DNA from 2 places in the Arthrobacter sp. Y3223166 genome. Region 1 is predicted to be linked to the other one. Evidence: predicted binding sites of a transcription regulator. Region 1 holds the regulator's gene; the other holds the start of a gene.
What was found. The regulator HspR, encoded in region 1, represses chaperone genes until heat shock. The targets are predictions, from matches to a motif close to AAGTTGAGTCNNNNNGACTCAACTT.

Region 1 (3,342 bases):
GGTAGCCGTCGATAATGACATGCCGGGCGGTTTGGTAGAGGTAGCCGCGCATGTTGTCGGTTTCCGGGCCGCGCTTCCACACCCGCAGGATCGTCTCCTGCACCACGTCCTCCACCTGGTCCGCGTCGGAGGTCGCCGCGCGCACGAACCGGCGCAGCGCCGTGGCGTGGTCGCGGTAGAGGCGGGCCACGGCCTCGTCGTCCAATGCCACGGCCGCCTCCTTCCTCCCGGCAGCCCCGGCCGCCCCGCCGGCGGCGGACGTCCCAGTGCAGCGTCCCACACGGCGTCCTACCGGGTACGACGACGGCGGCGGCGTTCCGGTTCATCCAGCCCGCGGGATCCACTCCGCCCGACGTTGAACCATTGTGGGTGCGGCCGGCGTCTTTGCCAATAGCGGGCCGCGCGCCCCGCGGCACGACGTTCCGGGCACCGCCCGGGAGACCGCAAAAGGAACCCCATGAAAATCACGCAGACAGCCGCGGCAGCCCTGCTGGCCGCCGCCATGATGGGCCTCGCCGGGTGCGGAGGAGGCTCGGGTACGGAAACGCCTGCCGGCCCGGAGGCACCGCCGGCAGGCGAGGCGCCGACGACGGGCGCCCCCGGAATGACCACGCCGGCGGCGCCGGAGACAGACGGCGGGGAGACCGGCGGCGCGCAGGCATCCGGCGCCGCCTCTACCCTCACGACGGCCGAATCCGACCTGGGCGAAATCGTGGTGGACGGAGAAGGCATGACCGTTTACTACTTCACCAAGGATGTCCCGGACTCAGGCGAGAGCGCCTGCACGGGCGACTGCCTGGCCGCGTGGCCGCCCGTGCTGGCCGAGGAAGAGCCGGAACTCGACGGGGTCACCGCGGAGGTGGGCCTCATCGACACCCCGGACGGGCAACAGCAGGTGACGCTGAACGGCATGCCCATCTACTACTGGGCGCAGGACAAGGCCACGGGAGACACGACCGGACAGGGCGTGAACGACGTCTGGTTTGTGGTCGCCCCCGACGGCGAAATGATCAAGTAGCTCCACGCCGCCATCCTGCCCGCAGCCGCCTGCCCGGGGACGGCAGCTGCGGGCGTCCGATCACAGGCGCCGGCCGGACGGGTCAGCGCTGCGGCCGCCAGACCATCAGCGCCTGGCTGCGCGGACGCGGCCGCTGGCCGCGGGCCAGCGTCACCACGTCGCCGGCGAGGCCGGCGGCGAACACCCGGCTGGAGTCGGTGCCCCGGCGCTGCCGTGCCATCAGTTCCTCGGAAAGGTCCCGGACCTGGGCCTTGAGCGCGGCGACCTCGTTTTCCAGCTGGAGGATGCGCTTGATCCCTTCCAGCGAGACGCCCTCCTGGGACAGCCGCTGGACCTCACGCAGGGTGTTCACGTCCTTCTGCGAATAGCGGCGCTGCCTGCCCCGCTGGCGCGACGGAGAGACCAGGCCGAGACGGTCGTACTGGCGCAGCGTCTGCGGGTGCATGTCCGCCAGTTCGGCCGCCACCGAAATCACGAAGATCGGCGCGTTCATATCGATGCTCATGGTGCTCTCCCTCCTGCGCTTCGCGCGTTTCCCGTCCGGACTGTCCCGACCTGTCGTAACTTCCCGCTACAGCCTGGCCTTGGCGGCAAGATTCCCGCGCGGGTCGGACCCGGCAGTCGCCGCCGCGAAGGCGTTAACCGCGTCTTCGGCCTCTTTTCCAAGGTTCTGCGGGACCACCACGTCGATGGTCACGAGCAGGTCGCCGGTGTTCTTGGAGGTCTTCACCCCGCGTCCCTTCACGCGGAGCGTTCGGCCGGAGGGTGTTCCTGCCGGCACCTTGACCTTGACGAATTCACCCGTCAGGGTCGGCACGTCGATCTGCGCGCCCAGCGCGGCCTCCGGGAACGTGACCGGGACGTGGATCCGGATGTTGTCGCCGTCGCGCTGGAAGAACGGGTGGGGCTTGACGTTGACGGTCACCATCAGGTCGCCCGCGCCGGCGGGGCCGGCCTGGCCCTTGCCGCGGACGCGGACCTTCTGGCCGTCTTTAATCCCGGCCGGGATCCGCACGTCGATCACTTCGCCGCTGGGTTCGCGCAGCCCGATGGTGGTGCCGTTGATGGAACCGGCGAAGGAAATGCTGGTGGTTGCGGTGCGGTCGGCGCCCCTGCGCGGGGGCTGCTGCTGCGGGAAACCGCCGAAACCGCCGAACAGATCGGCGAACTCCGGCGGCACGGTGCCCGCGGAGCCGGGGCGGGTGCGGGTGCCTTGGCCGAACAGGTTGCCGAAGATGTCCTCGAAGCCGCCCGCGCCCGGCCCGCCGGCGCTGCCGGGACCGCCGGCGCTGAAGCGCGCGCCGCTGCCCATGGCGCGGATCGCGTCGTACTGCTCGCGCTCCCCCGGGTCCGAGAGGACCGAGTAGGCCTCGGAGATGTCCTTGAACTTCTTTTCCGAACCCTCATCCCCCCGGTTGGTATCCGGATGGTGGGTCCGCGCGAGCTTGCGGTACGCCTTCTTGATGTCCGCGTCGGATGCGTCCTTGGAGACACCGAGGATCTTGTAGAAGTCCTTCTCGACCCAGTCCTGGCTAGCCATGCAGGCGCCTCCTTTCAGTTGTCACAAAGTCTATGGGCACCGGCGCCCCCGGACGGTGACGGGTTGGCCTCCGAGCGTCCGAAGGCCAACCCGTCATCAGGGGCTGGGCGCCGTGGCGCCCGCTGCCGGTGTCATTCTGCCGGTACGGCTACCACTACCTGGGCGGCGCGCAGTACCCGGTCGCCGGCCCTGTAGCCCAGGCGCAGGACCTGGCTGACGGTGTCCAGCTCCACCTCGGCGTCGGGCTGCTGCATCAAGGCCTCGTGGATGTTCGGGTCGAATTCGACGCCGGTCTCCTCGATGCGGGCCAGGCCGTAGGTCTTGAGCACACCGTCCAGCTTGGTGGCAATGGCCGCGAACGGTCCGTCCGCGAGATCGCCGTGCTGGCGCGCCGCGTCGATGTCGTCCAAGACGGGCAGCAGCGAGTTCAGCACGCCGATGACGGCCATCTCGCCGGCCACGGCGCGGTCGCGTTCCACCCGCTTGCGGTAGTTCACGTACTCCGCCTGCAGCCGGAGCAGGTCGTTCTTCAACTCCTCGGCCTCCTGCGACGTGCTCCCCTGGGCAACAGATTCCCCGGCCGGGACCTCGGCCCCGTTCAGGATCTGCTCCGCCTGGGCCAGCGCGTCGGCGTCGGCGCCCTGGCCGGCCGCGGGGGTTTCTCCCGCGGCCTGCCCGGCGTTCCCGGCTGCTCCCGAAGCGCCGCGGACCTGTCCGGTTTCCGGATCGATCTTGCGGTTGTCGCGGAAGTTCACCGGCTCGCTCTGGTGTTCTTCTTCGTTAC
Region 2 (3,342 bases), on a different contig from region 1:
CCTCGCGCTGGGACTTGTCGGCCTGCGAGCGCAGCTCGTCCAGCTTGGCCTTCAGGTCGCCCACGCGGTTCAGCCCGGCCTTCTCCGCCTCCCACCGGGTGTTCAGGGCCGCCAGCTGCTCCTTCTTGTCTGCCATGTCGGCACGCAGCGCCTCCAGCCGTTCCCGCGAGGCCGCGTCAGTTTCTTTGGCCAGCGCCAGTTCTTCCATTGTGAGCCGGTCGACGGCGCGGCGCAGCTGGTCGATCTCCTCGGGGGCAGAATCGATCTCCATCCGCAGCCGGGAGGCGGCCTCGTCCACCAGGTCGATGGCCTTGTCCGGCAGTTGCCGGCCGGAGATGTAGCGGTTGGACAGCGTCGCGGCGGCCACCAGGGCGGAGTCCCCGATCGATACCTTGTGGTGCGCCTCGTAGCGCTCCTTGAGTCCGCGCAGGATGCCGATGGTGTCCTCGACGCTCGGCTCCCCCACGTAGACCTGCTGGAAGCGCCGCTCCAGCGCCGGATCCTTCTCGATGTTCTCGCGGTACTCGTCCAGGGTGGTGGCGCCGATCAGCCGCAGCTCGCCGCGGGCCAGCATCGGCTTGAGCATGTTGCCGGCGTCCATCGAGCCTTCGGAGGCCCCCGCGCCGACGACGGTATGCAACTCGTCGATGAAGGTGACGATCTGCCCGTCCGAGCTCTTGATCTCTTCCAGCACGGCCTTCAGCCGTTCCTCGAACTCGCCCCGGTACTTGGCGCCGGCCACCATGGCCGCGAGGTCCAGCGACATCAGCGTCTTGCCGCGCAGCGATTCAGGCACGTCGCCGGCCACCATCCGCTGGGCCAGGCCCTCCACCACGGCGGTCTTGCCGACCCCGGGTTCGCCGATCAGCACGGGATTGTTCTTGGTGCGGCGCGAGAGCACCTGGACCACGCGGCGGATTTCCGCATCCCGGCCGATCACCGGATCCAGCTTCCCGGCGCGGGCGATGGCGGTCAGGTCGGTGCCGAACTTCTCCAGCGCCTGGAACGTGTTCTCCGGATCGGCGGTGGTGACCTTCCGGTCTCCGCGCAGGCCGGGCAGGGCGGCGAGAAGTGCCTCATGGGAGGCACCGGCGTCGCGCAGGATCTTCCCGACGGCGGCGTTGTCCGCCGCGAGGCCCAGCAGCAGAAATTCCGTGGACACGTAGGTGTCCCCCCACTTTTCCGACTCCTGCCGGGCGATCTGGACCGCTTGGAGCAGGCCCCGGGAGTACTGCGCCTGCGCCACGGAGGATCCCGACGACGACGGCAGAGCCTTGATCGCGGTGCTCGCCTGAACACTCACCGAGTCCGGATCGGCCCCGGCGGACTTCAGCACGGCTACGGCCACGCCGTCGCGCTGGTCCATCAGGGCCTTGAGCAGGTGGGCCGGCTCGATCTGCGGATTGCCCGCCGTCGAGGCGTTCATCGCCGCGGCCGACAGCGCTTCCTGGCTCTTGGTGGTGAATTTAGCGTCCAACGCATCTCTCCGTTCGCTCCGGAATGGATCTGGCCAGCCCCGTTAGTGCCGGCCCTGAAACTAAGTTGAGTGTAGTCCACTCAACTTTGAATGTAAAGTTATCCACAGGCTGCGGAGCGCGGATCACCGCCCCCGGAGCTCTGCTCCCCCGCCACCGAAGCCTCCTTGCCCGCCTCCATCTTGTCGCCCCGGCGCCCCTGCCCGGAAGGGCGTCCGGCGAATAGGCTGTAGCGGGGACGTGCAGGAGGCGGACGGAGGTGGCCCTGACGGAAACCATGTTGGAAACTGCCCGGCTGCTGCTGAACCAGCCGACGCCGGAGGACATCAGTGCCATGTTCCGGATCCTCTCCGACCGGCGCACCACGCGGTTCAATCCTTCCGACGCGCTCATCTGGAACGAGGAAGCCGAGGGCCTGTTCCAGCGCTGGGAAAGGCAGTGGGAGGACCACGGCGTGGGCTACTTCGCCGTCCGCCTGCCCGGCCGCGAAGACGCCATCGGCTTTGCCGGCGTCAAGCACGTGGCGCTGTCCGGCCGCCCGGTGCTGAATCTCTACTACCGTTTCGACCCCGCCGTGTGGCACCGCGGTTACGGGCGCGAGGCGGTGGCCGCCGTCGTCGCCCATGTCAACGAGTTTTTGGAACTGCCGCCGATCCTGGCGCTGGTCCATCCGGCCAACACCGCGTCCCGGCGCATCGTCACGTCGCTGGGGTTCGAACGGAACGAGGCCGCGGCGGTCAGCGGCCCGGACGGCTACCAGGACGCCTATGTGCTGAACTGGGACCGGCAGCTATAACATCCGGTCAAGGAGTCCCAGTGGAGATCATTCGCGCAGCCGCGCTCAAGGAACAGCGGTGGCGGAACGGCGGCGGCGTCACCAGGGAACTGGCGGCCGGTGACCTCGGCACGGACGGGCTCCCCGGTTGGCGGTTAAGCCTGGCGGACATCAGCTCGGACGGCAGCTTCTCCGAATATCCGGGCGTGGACCGAATATTCACCGTTGTGGACGGTGACGTCGCCTTCCTGACCGTGGACGGCAGCCAGCACCGGATGGAACGCTACCGCCCGTTCCGGTTCGACGGCGGGAGCAGCGCGGACTGCAGCCTGCCCACCGGGCCGTGCCGCGCGCTGAACGTCATGACCCGCCGCGGGGCCTGGGGCGCCGGCCTGCTGATCGTCGAGCTCTCGAAGAAACAGCCGCTGCGGCTGTCGGACGGGCAGTACCTGGTGCTGCTGCAGGGCCAGGCACAGGCGACGGCTGGCGACACCGCCCAGCCGCTGCATCCCTACGACGCCGTGGTCGGCTCGGTCGCGGCCGAGGTCAGCGGCCGCGGGTTCGCGGCACTGGTGTCGGTCTATCCCGCCGGGGACTGAGGCGGCCGGGCCCTGAGGGCGGCCGGGCTTTGAGGGCGGCCGGGCCTCCGGAGCCGGCTCCTTATTGCGCCGGTTCCCTACTGCGCGGCGGCGTCCTCGACCTTGACCGCGGAGACCTCGAACTCCAGCATCACGCGGTCCGACACGAGCATGCCGCCCGAGTCCAGGGCCGTGTTCCATTTGACCCCGAACTCCTGCCGGTCAATGCGCCGGGAGCCCTCAAAGCCCGCCCGGAGCTGCCCGCCCGGGTCCCGCTCCACGCCGATGAAGTCGATCGGAACCGCAACCTGCTTGGTGATGCCGCGGATGGTCAGGTCGCCGTTCACAATGAAGTTTGCGCTTTCCACCTGATCGATGCGGGTGCTGACGAACGTAATCTCCGGATAGTTCGGCGCATCGAAGAAGTCGTTCGTGCGCAGATGCTCGTCGCGTTGCGGGCTGCGGGTATCAATGCTGGCGACCTTGATCGTGACCTTGACGGACGAGTTGGCCG

Region 2: clpB (ATP-dependent chaperone ClpB) is a predicted target of HspR. The motif match lies at 1,540-1,564, and genes of this name have one in related genera.

The regions. Positions count from the first base shown of each region.
Region 1 is NZ_JBNHGE010000043.1:3,462-6,803, forward strand. Features, by position in the region: gene AC5RUH_RS14380 (sigma-70 family RNA polymerase sigma factor) at 1-211, opposite strand, end outside; gene AC5RUH_RS14385 (COG4315 family predicted lipoprotein) at 458-1,018, shown strand; gene AC5RUH_RS14390 (heat shock protein transcriptional repressor HspR) at 1,101-1,523, opposite strand; gene AC5RUH_RS14395 (DnaJ C-terminal domain-containing protein) at 1,590-2,558, opposite strand; gene AC5RUH_RS14400 (nucleotide exchange factor GrpE) at 2,690-3,342, opposite strand, start outside.
Region 2 is NZ_JBNHGE010000067.1:1,634-4,975, reverse strand. Features, by position in the region: gene clpB (ATP-dependent chaperone ClpB) at 1-1,477, opposite strand, end outside; gene AC5RUH_RS16235 (GNAT family N-acetyltransferase) at 1,735-2,271, shown strand; gene AC5RUH_RS16230 (HutD/Ves family protein) at 2,292-2,849, shown strand; gene AC5RUH_RS16225 (YceI family protein) at 2,927-3,342, opposite strand, start outside.